Linked DNA regions of Bacillus pumilus. The protein of the gene in region 2 interacts with the protein of the main gene of each other region in a pairwise test. Links are inferred from orthologs where the notes say so. Each region holds a gene or a part of one and is shown on either strand. Other genes may lie near its edges.

The links.
Region 1: the proteins of GKC25_RS01305 (region 2) and rplL interact in binary tests that used the Escherichia coli proteins (3 or more experiments, as listed by UniProt). The link is inferred for Bacillus pumilus from one-to-one orthologs.

Annotation. Positions count from the first base shown.
Region 1 is NZ_CP046128.1:117,286-125,490, reverse strand. Bases 1-2,923 are described here. They hold rplL (50S ribosomal protein L7/L12), read right to left. Parts: upstream 1,684-2,923; coding sequence 1,318-1,683; downstream 1-1,317. Other genes in these bases: rplA (50S ribosomal protein L1), read right to left, coding at 2,484-2,923; rplJ (50S ribosomal protein L10), read right to left, coding at 1,725-2,225; GKC25_RS00685 (class I SAM-dependent methyltransferase), read right to left, coding at 616-1,221; rpoB (DNA-directed RNA polymerase subunit beta), read right to left, coding at 1-360. Also shown: more of rplA, read right to left, coding at 2,924-3,182; rplK (50S ribosomal protein L11), read right to left, coding at 3,282-3,707; transcription termination/antitermination protein NusG, read right to left, coding at 3,879-4,412; preprotein translocase subunit SecE, read right to left, coding at 4,583-4,759; rpmG (50S ribosomal protein L33), read right to left, coding at 4,794-4,943; RNA polymerase sporulation sigma factor SigH, read right to left, coding at 5,020-5,676; rae1 (ribosome-dependent mRNA decay endonuclease Rae1/YacP), read right to left, coding at 5,740-6,252; 23S rRNA (guanosine(2251)-2'-O)-methyltransferase RlmB, read right to left, coding at 6,255-7,004; GKC25_RS00630 (Mini-ribonuclease 3), read right to left, coding at 6,988-7,419; cysS (cysteine--tRNA ligase), read right to left, coding at 7,423-8,205. UniProt on the Escherichia coli protein: The binding site for several of the GTPase factors involved in protein synthesis (IF-2, EF-Tu, EF-G and RF3). Is thus essential for accurate translation.
Region 2 is NZ_CP046128.1:227,056-235,179, forward strand. The notes cover bases 2,141-4,982. They hold GKC25_RS01305 (rhodanese-related sulfurtransferase), read left to right. Parts: upstream 2,141-2,998; coding sequence 2,999-3,967; downstream 3,968-4,982. Other genes in these bases: GKC25_RS01300 (iron-containing alcohol dehydrogenase family protein), read right to left, coding at 2,141-2,799; GKC25_RS01310 (APC family permease), read left to right, coding at 4,311-4,982. Outside these bases: GKC25_RS01285 (DUF523 domain-containing protein), read left to right, coding at 1-320; GKC25_RS01290 (hypothetical protein), read left to right, coding at 358-645; GKC25_RS01295 (aldo/keto reductase), read left to right, coding at 847-1,674; more of GKC25_RS01300, read right to left, coding at 1,717-2,140; more of GKC25_RS01310, read left to right, coding at 4,983-5,930; GKC25_RS01315 (hypothetical protein), read right to left, coding at 5,965-6,165; BglG family transcription antiterminator LicT, read left to right, coding at 6,351-7,187; GKC25_RS01325 (beta-glucoside-specific PTS transporter subunit IIABC), read left to right, coding at 7,423-8,124. UniProt on the Escherichia coli protein: Catalyzes oxygen-dependent 5-hydroxyuridine (ho5U) modification at position 34 in tRNAs, the first step in 5-carboxymethoxyuridine (cmo5U) biosynthesis.

The DNA.
Region 1 (8,205 bases), 110 kb from region 2 along the record:
TGTCATGATTGGGAAATCACCCATGAACACATCTTGGTCTTTTACTTCTCCAGTTTCTTTGTTAATTAAACGAACTTTTACTCTTAGTGGAGCAGAGTAAGTTACATCACGTTCTTTTGATTCTGCTACAGGATACTTAGGATCCCCTAGGCTGTAATCAATGAATTCAAGAGAAAGGTTACCAGTAAAATCCTCAATTGGGGATATATCTTGAAACATCTCTCTAAGACCCTCATCAAGAAACCACTGATAAGAAGAGGTTTGAATTTCAATGAGATTTGGTAATTCTAACACTTCGCTTATGCGTGCGTAGCTTCTGCGCTGGCGGTGTCGTCCATACTGAACTAGTTGACCTGTCAACTGATTCACCCCTCAAATCATGCGTATTATATGTGTAAAAAGTATTTCAGCCTTTCAAATGTCAGTAAAGAAATACTTTTACAAGACAAAAGAAAAAAGGGTTTCTAAAATAAGAAAACCACATCCAAAAACAAATACCGATTTTATTAGTTTTCCCAAGTATGCATAATTTATACAAAATAGTTGTTTTTTAAGCCTATCAAGCAAAATATACACATTGGCATTTTATAATGTTAACACAGCTAGGAAACTGCGTCAAACTTTTTTAGCTTTGATAATATAGTAGCCCTTTTTTTTCAATACAACCTCGACTTCTCCAAAGAGCTGTTCTAATTTTTCAATCGCAGATGGTCCGCCCTGCTTTTTCTGAATAACCACCCACAACTCACCTTCCGGCAATAAATGATCAGCACTTTTTTCAAAGATCGCATGTACAACTTTCTTCCCTGCCCGTATTGGGGGATTGGTCAGTATAGAGGCAAAAGCAGCTGATGAATGAACATTCGAGAACAAATCACTTTGATAGATGCGGACATTATCAATGCGATTATGTTTAGCGTTTTCCTTTGAAAGTTCGACTGCTCTTTCGTTCACATCAATCATATGAATGGTGCGGCTCGTCATTTCGTTTGCTAACGATAAGCCAATCGGTCCATAACCGCAACCGACATCTAAGACATCGCCATCCACGTCAGGTTCTTCAAAAGCTTCAATTAAAAGCCTTGAACCAAAGTCGACTTCTTTCTTAGAAAACACTCCACTGTCACTTGTAAAAGTAAAGGTACGGTTTCTCAAGGTGAAGTCCCATGTCTGTTTATTGCTTTTCACTGATGGCTTTTCCGTATAATAGTGGTCACTCATGATGAATGGACCTCCTCTGGATTCAATCGTTTCAGGAGAATAGAAAAGAAAAAGCCCGCCAGTAAAAGCGAGCTTTCCCAAAAGATTAGGCGAAGATTACTTAACTTCTACAGAAGCGCCAACTTCTTCAAGCTTAGCTTTAAGTTCTTCAGCTTCTTCTTTAGCAATACCTTCTTTAAGTGGTTTTGGAGTGTTGTCAACAAGTTCTTTAGCTTCTTTCAAGCCAAGACCAGTGATTTCACGAACCACTTTGATAACTTTGATTTTTTGGTCTCCAGCACCAGCAAGTACTAGATCAAAATCAGTTTTCTCTTCAGCAGCGGCACCACCAGCTGCAGCTACAGCTACAGGAGCAGCAGCAGTTACGCCAAATTCTTCTTCGATTGCTTTTACTAAGTCGTTTAACTCAAGTACAGTTGCTTCTTTAACTGAAGCAATGATTTCTTCGATATTTAAAGCCATTTGTAATTCCTCCATTTTAAGTTTTTTACGTTAAGTACGCATTAAGCGCCTTGTTCTTCTTTTTGTTCTGCAACTGCTTTAGTAGCAAGAGCAAGGTTACGAACTGGAGCTTGAAGAACGCTAAGCAACATAGAAAGTAAGCCTTCGCGAGACGGAAGTTCCGCAAGAGCCTTCACTTCTTCTACAGTCGCTACGTTTCCTTCGATGACACCAGCTTTGATTTCTAAAGCTTCGTGGCTTTTCGCAAATTCGTTGATGATTTTCGCAGGTGCGATAACATCTTCGTTACTGAATGCGATAGCGTTTGGACCTGTTAAGAAATCGTTTAAACCCGTTAGTTCAACTTGTTCAACTGCACGGCGAGTCAAAGTATTTTTGTAAACTTTGAATTCTACGCCAGCATCACGAAGCTGTTTACGAAGTTCAGTCACTTCAGAAACTGAAAGACCACGGTAATCTACAATTACAGTAGACATACTGTCTTTAAATTTAGAAGTAATTTCATCAACGACAACTTTTTTAGTATCGATTGCATTGCTCATGGTTACACCTCCTGTACATTCTTTGTGTAACACTTATACCGATCAGGCCATCACGTTCCTAACGAACGGTTCTCCATATAAAAAGCCTCCATTAAGACATGGAGGCTGTATATACAAGCATACGTTAACGTAAGACTGTGACATATACACCTCGGCGGGTTAATTAAGCCATAAGGCCCCTGCTGTCTACGGTATAAATGGACATATTCTATTTTACAACATTTTGATATTATCAAAACGATTGTGATAAGTCAAGATTTATTTTGCAGAGAAAGAAGATGGATCCACTTTCACGCCAGGGCCCATAGTAGTTGTAACAGAAACGTTTTTCACGTATACACCTTTAGCCGCTGCAGGTTTTGCTTTAAGGATTGTATCATAGATTGTTGCAAAGTTCTCAACAAGCTTTTCGTCCTCGAAAGAAACCTTTCCGATTGGCGCGTGGATGTTACCAGCTTTATCAACGCGGTATTCTACTTTACCAGCTTTGATTTCATTGATTGCTTTTTCTACTTCGAATGTAACAGTTCCTGTTTTAGGGTTTGGCATAAGACCTTTTGGTCCAAGTACACGACCGATCTTACCAACTTCACCCATCATGTCAGGTGTTGCAACGATTACATCGAATTCGAACCAGCCTTGTTGGATTTTAGTGATGTAATCAGAATCTCCAACGTAGTCTGCTCCAGCAGCTTCTGCTTCTTTTGCTTTTTCGCCTTTAGCGAACACAAGAACGCGTTGAGTTTTACCAGTTCCGTTAGGAAGTACAACTGCACCGCGGATTTGTTGATCGTTTTTACGAGGGTCTACGCCCAAACGAAAAGCAACTTCTACAGTCGCATCAAATTTCGCTGTATTTGCTTTTTTTGTAAGAGAAACAGCTTCAGCTACATCATACGCTTTAGTACGTTCGATCAGCTTAGCAGCTTCTACATACTTTTTACCTTTTTTAGCCATTATAAAAATCCTCCTTATGTGGTTTTAGCGGAATAACCTCCCACGAATAAGGGTTGCGAACTTGTCAAAACCAAACTCGCAACCCAACAAGACAATAAATTAATCTTCGATGACAATACCCATACTGCGTGCAGTACCTTCAACCATGCGCATAGCTGATTCAACGCTAGCAGCGTTTAAGTCAGGCATTTTTGTTTCCGCGATTTCGCGTACTTTATCACGCTTAACAGTTGCCACTTTATTACGGTTAGGTTCACCAGAACCAGACTCAATACCAGCTGCTTTTTTAAGTAAAACTGCAGCAGGTGGAGTTTTAGTAATAAATGTAAATGAACGGTCTTCAAAAACCGAAATTTCAACAGGAATGATAAGACCAGCTTGGTCAGCTGTACGAGCATTAAACTCCTTACAGAATCCCATGATATTAACACCGGCTTGACCTAGTGCAGGTCCAACTGGTGGAGCTGGGTTAGCTTTTCCAGCAGGAATTTGCAATTTAACAACTTTAACTACTTTTTTAGCCACGAGACACACCTCCTTAAAGTCCGTGATGTGGTAATAGGGGAATCCCCCTCCCACTCAACAACTTCATTCTTTATATGAATGACGAAATAACTAGCTAGCGATCTTGAGCGAACTCAAGACGTACCTTTGCTATATTACCACTTCTATACACTCATTTCAAGCTCTTTTGAATTACAATTTATCGATCTGCGTGAACTCAAGTTCCACGGGTGTTTCTCTACCAAACATATTAACGAATACTTTGACTTTGCTTTTATCGTAATCAATCTCTTCGATAGAGCCTGTGAAGTTAGCAAATGGTCCGTCGATTACCTTGACTGTTTCTTTCAATTCAAAGTCGATTTCTGTTTTGCGTTCTTCAAGACCCATTCTCTTCAGAATGGTTTCGGCTTCGCCTGGCAGCAGCGCTGTCGGCTTTGAGCCTGATCCAGCTGATCCAACGAATCCTGTGACACCTGGTGTATTACGAACAACATACCAAGAGTCGTCAGTCATCACGATTTCCACTAGGACATAGCCAGGGAATACTTTCTTTTTGACGACTTTTTTCTTACCATTTTTAATATCTGTTTCTTCTTCTTCTGGTACGACAACGCGGAAGATTTTATCCTGCATGCCCATTGATTCAACACGCTTTTCCAAGTTTGCTTTTACTTTGTTTTCATAGCCAGAGTACGTATGCACAACATACCAATTCTTTTCCATTTCGTTCAGGACTATTCAGTCCTTCCCTCCCCACATTTCGTAATGTCTATTTGACGAATCTCGAGTACCGGTAAATATTTTCAAGCAATTGAAAAAACCCGTAAAACGGGTTTTTTGGCAAGTCATATTATGATCTATTATAGCACGTTCAGCAGACCATTATTCAAGTATTAATGAATTAATTCGATTAATTGTGAGATTCCTATATCAAGAAAAGAGAAAAAGATTGCAAAGAATACGACTGTTAAAATAACCGTGATTGTGTAGCGAATCATTTCGTTTTTCTTTGGCCAGCTGACCTTTTTCATTTCTTTCCCGACACTTTTTAAGAAACTGATAATACGCATGTAAAAGACCTCCACAGATTAAAGAACGCAAATCTTACTTCGTTTCTAAATGTGTTTTATGTGAATTACAAGTCTTGCAATATTTCTTAACTTCTAATCTTTCAGCTGCTGAAGCATCACTTTTCATTGTCGTATAATTGCGGCTTCCGCAGTCTTTACAGGCTAGAGTAATCTTTTTCCTCATATTTACACCTATTTTCTCGACATCATTTCCTTAGTACCTTATCACAGTGTCGAAAAAGCTGTCAATATAGGTTTGATTAGAGACTAATCTCGCGAAGCTCTAAATATTTCTCTAATTTTCTCTTTACTCTTTGGAGTGCGTTATCAATTGATTTCACATGACGGTTTAAATCTTCAGAAATCTCTTGATAGGATCTGCCATCAAGGTAAAGCACAAGTACCTTTCTTTCCAGCTCACTTAGTAGTTCCCCCATTTTCATTTCAATATCATCAAATTCTTCTTTGCTAATGATTAAATCTTCTGGGTTAAGCGCTTTAGCACCGGAAATGACGTCCAACAATGTTCTGTCTGATTCTTCATCATATATTGGCTTGTCTAATGATACATAGGAATTTAACGGGATATGTTTTTGGCGAGTAGCTGTTTTAATTGCGGTGATAATTTGGCGGGTAATACATAATTCTGCAAAAGCCTTAAATGAAGTAAGCTTGTCCTCTCTGAAATCGCGGATAGACTTATAAAGTCCGATCATCCCCTCTTGGACAATGTCCTCTCGATCCGCTCCAATCAAGAAATAAGATCTTGCTTTTGCACGTACAAAATTGCGGTATTTCGTTATTAAGTAATCTAGCGCATCACTATCTCCGACATGAACCCTTTCAATGACTTGTTCATCTTCCAACTGGCAAAATTGCTCTCTGATGGATTTATCCTTGCTGTTGTTTAGATTCACTTCGATCCCCCCGACCGCACCTAGATAGAAATATTATACATTAATGGTTGAAATATCGTCAAGCTATTCCAGATTCCCACGCCGCCATTTTTCAAACGTTTTCAATACATCTTCTGACAATTCAATCTTGGATACTGGTTTATCAGAAGTAATCTTTTTGACTCTCGTCTCTATCTTTCGTTCGATCACTTCAATCTCTCTCAAAAGCTCTCGAGCCGACTTCCGAAGAGCTCCTTGTCCAAAAATTGCCCATTGTTCTGTGAAGTCTGAGGTCGCCACATGAATTTGCGTCCGAACATTATTCAAATCCTGGGCCAGCTTTTCAATCCGCTCATCAGCTGTTTCATTCTCTCTCGTAAAGATGACCTCTACTCGGTGGTTGATCCGCTTTTTTTCGATTCCTTTGACCATATGGGCATCGAATACGACAATGACTCGATACCCTGTGTATGCTTGATATTCTGCTAAATTTTGAATCAGCACGTCTCTGGCTTCTTCAAAGCTGTTTTCCTTTAAGTGCTGCAGCCGAGGCCATGCACCTATCATGTTGTATCCATCGACTAAGAGGATGTCCATCTCTATTCTCCTAACGGATAACGTTTTCGATACACTTCATACATCAATAGACTAGCGGCAACTGATGCGTTTAACGAAGTGACCTTCCCGGCCATAGGCAGCTTAATCAGAAAATCACACTTTTCCTTGATCAATCGGCCAATCCCTTTTCCTTCACTGCCAATCACAAGAGCAAGCGGCATCGTACCATCAAATTGTCTGTAATCCTGTTTGGCAGACGCATCTGTTCCCGCGACCCAGATTCCTCTTTCTTTCATCTCATCAAGAGCTCTTGAAAGATTGGTGACCTTGGCAACAGGAATATGTTCAATCGCCCCAGTAGATGCTTTGGCAACGGTTGTCGTTAAGCCGACCGCTCTCCTTTTCGGAATGACAATCCCGTGTGCACCTACAGCATCTGCTGTACGCATAATGGATCCTAAATTATGCGGGTCTTCAATTTCATCTAAGATAAGAAAAAACGGCTGTTCATTCCGCTTTTCGGCGATTTGATACAGATCGTCCAATTCCGCATATTCATATGCTGCTACTTGTGCAACGATTCCCTGGTGCTGACCTGTTACCATTTGATCAAGCTTTTTCCTCGGAACATACTGAATGGTGATATTTTGTTTTTTAGCGAGTTCAATGACCTGCTGGGCTTGTCCTTTTACAGTGTTTTCTGCCATCCAGAGCTTGTATAACTCCCGATCTGACTTCAGTGTTTCAATCACTGCATTTTTCCCAATCACATAATCATGTTGCTGACTCATTTGTCTTCCTCCCTGACGTTCCGATTTCAATCGCCTGACTAATCAGCTCTTCTAAGCGTTCGTCCTGCTTTTCAATAAATAAATAACCCATGAGCGCTTCAAGCGCCGTACTATAACGATACGTTTGAACGTCTGTGTTTTTAGGCACTGTGCCTGATTTTGCATTTCTTCCTCTTTTCAGCACTGCTTCTTCTGCTTCAGTGAAAAAGCCTTGTTGCTGAAGCGTAAATAAAATAGCTGCCTGAGATTTAGCTGAAACAATCTTGCTTGCTCGTTTGTGCAGCTCATTTGGTTTTGTCGCCCCCGTTTGGAGGAGGTGATGCCTCACATAGACTTCAAAAATGGCATCACCCATATAAGCAAGCGCAAGTCCGTTCAACTGTTTACCGTCTTTCAGCTTTTCAAAATTCAACATGACCTATTCTCCTCTTTTCCAGCGAGTACCTTGAGGAGTGTCCTCCAATACAATATTCATGCTCTTTAACTGGTCACGAATTTGATCAGATAGCGCAAAGTCACGATTTCTTCTAGCCTCATTGCGTTTTTCAATTAACGCTTCTACTTCTTCGTCAAGCGTGTGCTTTTCTTCTAATGAGAAGCCAAGAACAGACGTGATTTCTTGGAATAAGCCGATAAATGCCTTGATCACTTCCTCCGAAGTATGATCATTTTCCATATAATAATTCGCCTGTTTCGCAAGTTCGAATAAAACAGAAATTGCATTTGCCGTATTAAAGTCATCATTCATTTCAGAAATAAATGTCGCACGCTGCTCCTCAACCTTCGCCAGCCATTCAGCATTGTCTTCTGTGATATTCGTGCTGCTCTCGAGGCGATGATGTAAATTAGCATACGACGTTTTGAGTCGGTTAAACGCACTCTTTGTACTCTCTAGTAAATCCATTGAGTAGTTAATTGGATGACGGTAGTGAACCGACAACATAAAGAAGCGTAGCACATCAGGATCTTGTTCTTTCACAATGTCATGCACGAGCACAAAGTTTCCAAGTGATTTTGACATTTTTTCATTCTCAATATTAATATATCCGTTATGCATCCAATACTTCGCAAAAGGTTTCCCTGTCAAAGCCTCGGATTGAGCGATTTCATTTTCATGGTGAGGGAAGGTTAAATCCTGTCCGCCAGCATGAATGTCGATCGTATCCCCTAAATATTTTTTAACCATGGCCGAGCATTCGAT
Region 2 (8,124 bases):
CTAGACCACCGGCAGAAATCATTGGCGGAGATGGATATGATGTTTTACGGGGGCAGGCTGCTGTTGTCGATGTTCATGGAACTGACGTCACAGAGATGTATGTAAAAGGTGCAAAAGCCACGCTGGAGCAGGTTCAGTCTCTGAAAGCAACAGCGGTTGTGCTAAAAGAGTACAGCCCTTCTTGCGGTAGCCGACTGATTTACCAGGGAGAGTTTAACGGTAAGACAAAAGCTGGTGATGGTGTGACGTCCGCCTTGCTGAAACAGCATGGAATTCAAGTGTTCTCCGAGGAGGATGATTGGACTTCATTGTTTCAATAGGTGTGGCGTGGATAGAAGGAGGAGCTAGGTTGAAAAAGTGGACATTGGTGTAGGTGTAGTGGTTTTAATAGGAATAGGTATTTATTTTATGATCAATGCCAAAACATACTCTTTTGATGATGTGACCTCACTGGATAAGAATAAGGTGACTTCGATTCAAATTGAGCATGACAATGAGCAAGTTGTGGTAGATAAGAAAGAAGATATTCAAAAGCTGCTGAATGAATTTTCAGGTATGAAATTAAAGAAGGCGAATGGCGCTAAAAAAGAAACAAAAGAGTCTTATTGGATTAGGGTGTTAGAGGAGGGCAATGTTACATACTGAATCGTCTTTTATGATCAAGCTTATTTAGAGACATATGATGGTTCTAAAACGAAAAATAAGATCAGCGAATACCAAATCGTTGACGCCAATCAAGTCGATATAGGACAATATATCAAATAACACCAGCGAAAGTTCATGCATGATCAATAGAAAATTCGGGTATAGTGCATGGTAAGTAAAAATGAAGCGGAGGTTTGTTTGATGAGTGGATTAACAGATACAGTCACATTAGCAAACGGAGTAAAAATGCCGAAGCTAGGCTTTGGTGTATGGCAGGTAAAAGATGGGGAAGAGGCTGTAAATGCAGTCAAAGACGCTCTTGAAGCAGGCTACCGCAGCATCGATACCGCAGCGGCCTATCAAAATGAAGAAGGGGTAGGCAAAGCCATTCAGCAATCAGGCATCTCTCGCGATGATCTGTTCATTACGACAAAGGTCTGGAATCGTGATCAAGGCTATGAAGCAACACTTGAAGCCTTTGAAACAAGTATGAACAAGCTTGGGCTAGATGTTTTAGACCTTTATTTAATTCATTGGCCAGTTGAAGGCAAATATAAAGAAACATGGAAAGCACTAGAGAAGCTGTATAAGGATGGACGCGTTCGAGCCATCGGTGTGTGTAACTTCCATCAGCACCACCTAGATGATTTATTAGAAGAGGCAGAAGTTGTGCCAATGGTCAATCAAATCGAGCTGCATCCAAAGCTGACGCAGGAGCCTTTACGAGACTACTGCAAGGAGAAAGGGATTCATGTAGAAGCGTGGTCACCATTAGGCAGCGGGAAGCTTCTGAACCATCCTGTTCTTCAGGATATTGCGAAAAAACATGACAAATCCGTGGCACAAGTCATTCTTCGCTGGGACTTGCAGCATGGTATTATCACCATTCCAAAATCTGTGACGAAGAGCCGAATCATCGAAAACACACAAGTCTTCGATTTCGAGCTGTCCGCACATGAGATGGGCGTCATCGATCAGCTTAATGAAGATGAGCGCACAGGTCCAGATCCAGATAACTTTGATTTTTAATCGAAAGAAAAGCACAGGTGAGATGCCTGTGCTTTTTTTTATTTAACGGTTTTTCGAGGCTGATACGTTTTCAATGACTTGAATGGCGTCGGCAATTTGCTCTTTGGAATAGTCTCCAATCAAGCAAAAAGTTTCGTCTGCACGTGCAGCATGGCTTGCCACTGTTTTTGCGGCTTCTTCCAGCTGAGCTGTGATGCCAAGCTCACGCATATTTTTAGGTAATCCGAGTGTTTCATAAAGCTCAAGTAATTCTTCTACTTCGCTCATTCGATTTTCTGCGGCAAGCTGAACAAGAATGCCATAGGCCACTTTTTGACCATGTAATACGTGATGCGTTTCTTCAATAAATGTCAATCCGTTATGGATAGCGTGCGCTCCTGCCATTCTGCCGTAGCGTCCCCCGTACCCGCCGACCGTGCCGGCTAATGTAATAATGGTATCCGTTACATCTGCAAATGCTTGCGAGTGCTGCCCTGTTGTCAAGCTGTGGACGGCTTCTTCGCTATGGGAAAGAAGAATGTCTCTGACGTATACCGCCTGCTTTAGTGCAGCATGCACCATGAGCGGTAAGGAGTCTTTTGCATTTCGAATAATGGCTTCTGCTTCATACCATTTCGCCAGCGTATCTCCAATACCACTTTGAAGGTAGGAAAGAGGAGAAGAGAGCAAAAATGTATGATCAATTAAGGTGAGATAACTGGACCGTTTATGGTAATCGACTCTCATGAAATTCCCCTTGTCATCATAAATGACGCTAAGCGGTGTAGATGCAGCACATGTCCCTGGAATGGTTGGAACCATGATCACTTCAATTTGAAGAGCTTCTGCTACTGACTTAGCGGTGTCTAAAATCGTGCCGCCCCCGATCCCAATCATCACATCTGCCCCTTTCAGTTCTTCAGCAATTCGTGTGATCGCATTTGGTGAACTGTATCCTTTATGCTGAACAACAGGCCAATGAGGTGGAAGCTTTGTGTACGCTGAAAAAGCATGAAATGAATCATGTCCCGTCACGACAGCGGGCGACTGGAAGGAAGAAGAAACAAGTGAATCGAGTTCATGATAAATTCCTTTTTGTGAAATAAATTGGTTTGGGCCGCTTCTGACGATATCTTCTGGCTGGATCATTGCGTTCTGCTCCTTTACAACATCATATTTCATAAATCATCTCATTTTACAGAAAGTTCTGTCAAATAATCGATAATATGAGGAGAAAGACCCTTCCGTTTTATGGAATTGAGCCGCTGTCATTGCCTTTAGGTATGTATTTCCTGTATGATAAAGAACGGTATGTTCTCATTAAATTTAAGAGGTGTTTATATATATGGAAAAACAATATCGTGTCTTACTTTACTATCAATATGTCCCCATTGAGGACCCAGAGACGTTTACAGCAGAGCATCTAGCATTCTGTAAGGAGCTTGGTTTGTTAGGCCGTATCCTTGTGTCAGCAGAAGGCTTGAACGGAACTGTTTCTGGTACCATTGAGCAAACGGACAAGTACATGCAAGCGTTAAAAGAAGATCCGCGCTTTGCGTCTATGCCGATCAAAATTGACGAAGCAGATGGTCATGCGTTTAAAAAAATGCACGTCCGCCATCGGAATGAACTAGTGAATCTTAGCCTTGAAGATGACGTGAATCCGTTAGAATTAACAGGTAAACATCTCAGCCCGGTTGAATTTTACGAGCAAATGCAATCACCTGATACCGTTGTGATTGATGCACGTAATGATTACGAGTTTGATGTCGGCCACTTTAGAGGGGCAGTACGTCCTGATATCGAGACATTCCGCGAATTACCTGAGTGGATTCGTGACAATAAAGACATTCTTGAAGGGAAAAAAATCCTGACGTATTGCACAGGCGGCGTACGCTGTGAGAAATTCTCTGGCTGGTTAAAGCGTGAAGGCTTTGAAGATGTCTCTCAGCTTGACGGCGGAATAGTCACGTATGGAAAAGATCCAGAAGTTCAAGGGAAGCTTTGGGATGGTCAATGCTATGTGTTTGATACTCGCTTAACAGTGCCCGTGAATCAAACAGAGCATGTGGTTGTCGGAAAAGATTTCTTCACTGGTGAGCCTTGCGAGCGTTATGTGAACTGTGCAAACCCTGCATGTAACCGCAAAATGATTGCAACAGAAGAAAGCGAGCATAAGTATATGCGCAGCTGCAGCCATGAATGCCGTACAAGTGAACGTAACCTTTATGTGAAACAGCACAATCTGTCTGAAGAAGAAGTGCAAGAAAGACTAGCTGTGATTGAACAAGAACAAGCAATCTCACAAGGATAGAGGGAAACCCCCTTTATCCTTTTTTCTATACATGATAGGGCTCAGAAGAAAGAGGGATTCATTTCCTCTTTCTTTTTTGTTTTGTTTTTTTCAAAATAAGGGTAAAGGTAGTTATTCAGTCTAATAGATTGAAGCATTGAAAAAGCGCTTTCTTAAGAAATAAGCATGTTCGACTATTTCAGAAAATAGAGAATTGAGAGATAATAAAACAGGCGAAAAAATGAACAAGGGTAAAGATTTAGTTGAAGAAATATTTGTCAATTGAATGAAAAGTGAGTTGCAATGAAAGAAAGGTGCTTACTTGGGCACATGCTTTGTAATTTAATCGAAAGGTGTTATGAACATGAATCATTTACATCGTAGAATGGGAACTTTCGCTTTAATGATGGTAGGTCTTGGCTCAATCATTGGTTCAGGATGGCTTTTCGGTGCTTGGCGTGCCGCTCAAATTGCCGGCCCTGCTGCTATTTTGTCCTGGTTGATTGGGATGGTCGTGATTTTATTTATCGCTTTGTCTTATAGTGAACTCGGATCGATGTTTCCAGAGGCAGGCGGAATGGTGAAATATACGCAATATTCACACGGCTCTTTTATCGGGTTTATTGCTGCTTGGGCAAACTGGATCGCTATTGTCTCCGTCATTCCGGTTGAGGCGGTGGCTTCTGTCCAGTATATGAGTTCATGGCCTTGGGAATGGGCAAAGTGGACAAGCCATTTGGTCACAAAAGGGGTGTTGACGACAGAAGGGCTCATGGTCGCCAGTGTGCTTCTTGTGATTTACTTTCTGCTCAATTATTGGACAGTAGGGTTATTTTCAAAAGCCAATACATTCATTACCGTGTTTAAAATTGTCATTCCAGGATTAACAATTGGTGCGCTCTTATTCGTAGGTTTTCATAGTGAGAATTTTACTTCTGGAACAAGTATTGCCCCTAACGGCTGGGCGAGTGTGCTGACAGCTGTTGCGACATCAGGAATTGTGTTTGCCTTCAATGGCTTCCAAAGCCCGATTAATATGGCGGGTGAGGCGAAAAATCCAGGCCGATCAATTCCGATTGCTATTGTTGGATCCATTTTGATTGCGACTGTGATTTATGTTCTTTTACAAATCGCCTTTATCGGTGCTGTCGATCCGTCCATGATTGTGAATGGATGGGGACATTTGAATTTTAACTCGCCATTTGCTGACCTTGCCATTGCGCTTGGGATTAACTGGCTGGTTCTGATTTTATATGCAGATGCGTTTGTATCACCTTCTGGTACAGGCATTACGTATACGGCGACGACATCCCGTATGATTTATGGAATGGAAAAAAACAAATACATGCCAAGTGTACTTGGTCGTCTGCACCCTATTTATGGCGTGCCTCGTCCAGCGATGTTTTTTAACTTAGCCGTATCGTTTATCTTTCTGTTTTTGTTTAGAGGCTGGGGTGTACTTGCGGAAATCATTTCTGTTGCGACACTTATTTCTTATTTGACAGGCCCAGTGACTGTCATGACACTGAGAAAGACAGGGACAGATTTATATCGTCCCCTTCGAATAAAAGGACTCAGCATTATTGCTCCTCTCGGTTTTGTCTTTGCGTCATTGACGCTGTATTGGGCGAGATGGCCGTTAACAGGTCAAGTGCTATTCATTATTCTCATCGGTCTTCCGATCTATTTTTACTATCAAGCAAAAGCGAAGTGGAAAGGCTTCGGCCGCAACTTCAAGGCGGGTGCTTGGATGGTCGTGTACTTACTTGTGATGATGACGATTTCCTGCCTTGGCAGTGACAAATTCGGCGGCTATAACGTCATTCATTATGGCTGGGACATGGCTCTTATTACAGTGGTTGCTCTGCTATTTTATATGTGGGCACTCAAAAGTGGATTTGAAACAGAATTTCTAGAGGATGCGAAAAAAATCAATGATGAGCTGCGTACTTCTACGCAAGAAGCCGCATCATCCAAAGAATAAAGGAACGGCTGCCTGAATATTACGGGCAGCCGTTTTATTTTGATAAATGATGCATCACGTGCTGCCTTAGCCAAGTGGTGACACCGCGCAAAACGGCTGCTGTGACAAATGAGATGAGCACATACTTCCAAAGCTGATTCATGCCTTGTCCACTAAGCAAAAACACGATTCCTAGAAAGACGAGTGTGAATAGAAGCACGAATAAAAATGATGCAGACCAGAAAAAAGCCTTCACTGAAGGTCACCTCCTCGGAGTATTGTATGCAGGCAATTGAAGGATCAGACCAGCTATGACGGGGGAGAATTATGGTGAAATCTATTGCAAAAGTCAGATAAAAACACCAAGTGATTTGACAGTTATGTTAAGATGAGAGCATATTTTGAGAGAAGATTGTGGTTCATAGACGGAGGTGTTTGGGGTTGCAGATACAAAAAGTTCTAAACAATAATGTCATTAGTGTGATAGATGAACAAGGGAAAGAAATCGTCGTCATGGGGAGAGGTATCGCGTTCAAGCGGCGACCCGGGGACCCGGTAGACGAGTCGTTAATCGATAAAGTCTTTCGACTAGAGGATCATTCCGTTCATGAGCGGATGAAAATGCTGCTTCTGGAGGTTCCGTATGATGTGGTCAAGGTAACCGAAGAAATGATTCAATATGCACATACAAAGCTGAACCGAAGATTAAACGAAAGTCTGCATGTATCGCTCGCAGACCATATTCATTACGCCATCGAACGATTGAAGAAAAATCACCTCATTGAGAATTCGCTCATTTGGGAGATTAAACGCTTATACAAAGATGAATTTCTTGTGGCAAAGGACTGTCTTGAGATGATTGAAGAGCGTCTTCATATTGAACTGCCTGAGGATGAAGCAGGCTTTATTGCGATGCATATCATTAATGCAGAGCTCAATGAGGACATGAATACAACGGTCAATATCACAAAAGAAGTAAACGCCATTCTCACCATTGTGAAATATCATCTCAATATGGAATTTGATGAAGATTCGCTCAACTTTTATCGTTTTCTCACGCATTTACGCTTTTTCGTCCAGCGTCTGATGAACGAAACAATGCTTGTCAGCGAAGATCATGACTTGTATCAGCTAATCAAGGTAAAATATCCGAAGGCATACGAATGTGCAAAGAAAATCGCAGAATATGTCTATCAAACCTATCACCGAGATCTCACATCAGAGGAGATGCTGTATCTATCCATTCATTTGAATCGATTGATCAAACGAGAAAAATAAAGGTAGATTTTAAAAGAAAGCGTTGACATGAGAAAAGCTGAGTGGTACTATTTGCTCATAAACATAAAAGAATACGGTTTCACAATGATCGTCTTAGAGGATTGTGACTGTTCGGCAGGCAAAACCTAAACGTTCACTGAAAAAGCGCAATGGCAAGTTGCGACTATTTTTGGTGCCCGTTTAGGTTTTTATTTTGCCTAAAAACGTATTTTTTTGAAAAAAAGGGGGTTTTTGTATGAGTTATCGTCAATTAGCAGAAGACATTATCAAACACATTGGCACAGAGAAAAACGTTCATTCACTGGTCCATTGCGCTACAAGACTTCGCTTCACATTACATGACCGATCAAAAGCAGACAAAGCAGCCATTGAAAAATTAAATGGTGTTGTAACCGTCATGGAAAGCGGCGGCCAATTTCAAGTAGTCATTGGCAATACAGTACCAGAGGTTTATCGAGAAATTGGGGAGTTTACGAATCTATTAGAGGATTCCACTTCTTCATCTGCAAAATCAGGTGGAGAGAGTACAAGCCTTTTCGGAAAATTCGTCGACATTGTCTCTGGTATTTTCACACCACTTCTCGGTGTCATGGCGGGTGCTGGTATTTTAAAAGGTCTATTAGGTATCTGTATCAATGCGAAATGGTTATCACCTGAAGATACGTCGTACCAAATTTTATTTGCTGCGTCTGACAGCTTGTTCTACTTCCTGCCACTACTGCTCGCATTTACTTCTGCTAGGAAGTTTAAAGCGAATCCGTTTGTCGCTGTGACGATTGCTGGTGCACTCATTTACCCAACCATTCAAGAGTTGTCAAAAGGCGGCGGAGATGTGACCTTCTTCGGGATTCCGGTCGTCTTAATGTCTTATACATCGACGGTTATTCCAATCATTTTGGCAGTGTTTGTCATGGGATATATCGAACGTTTCTTTAAC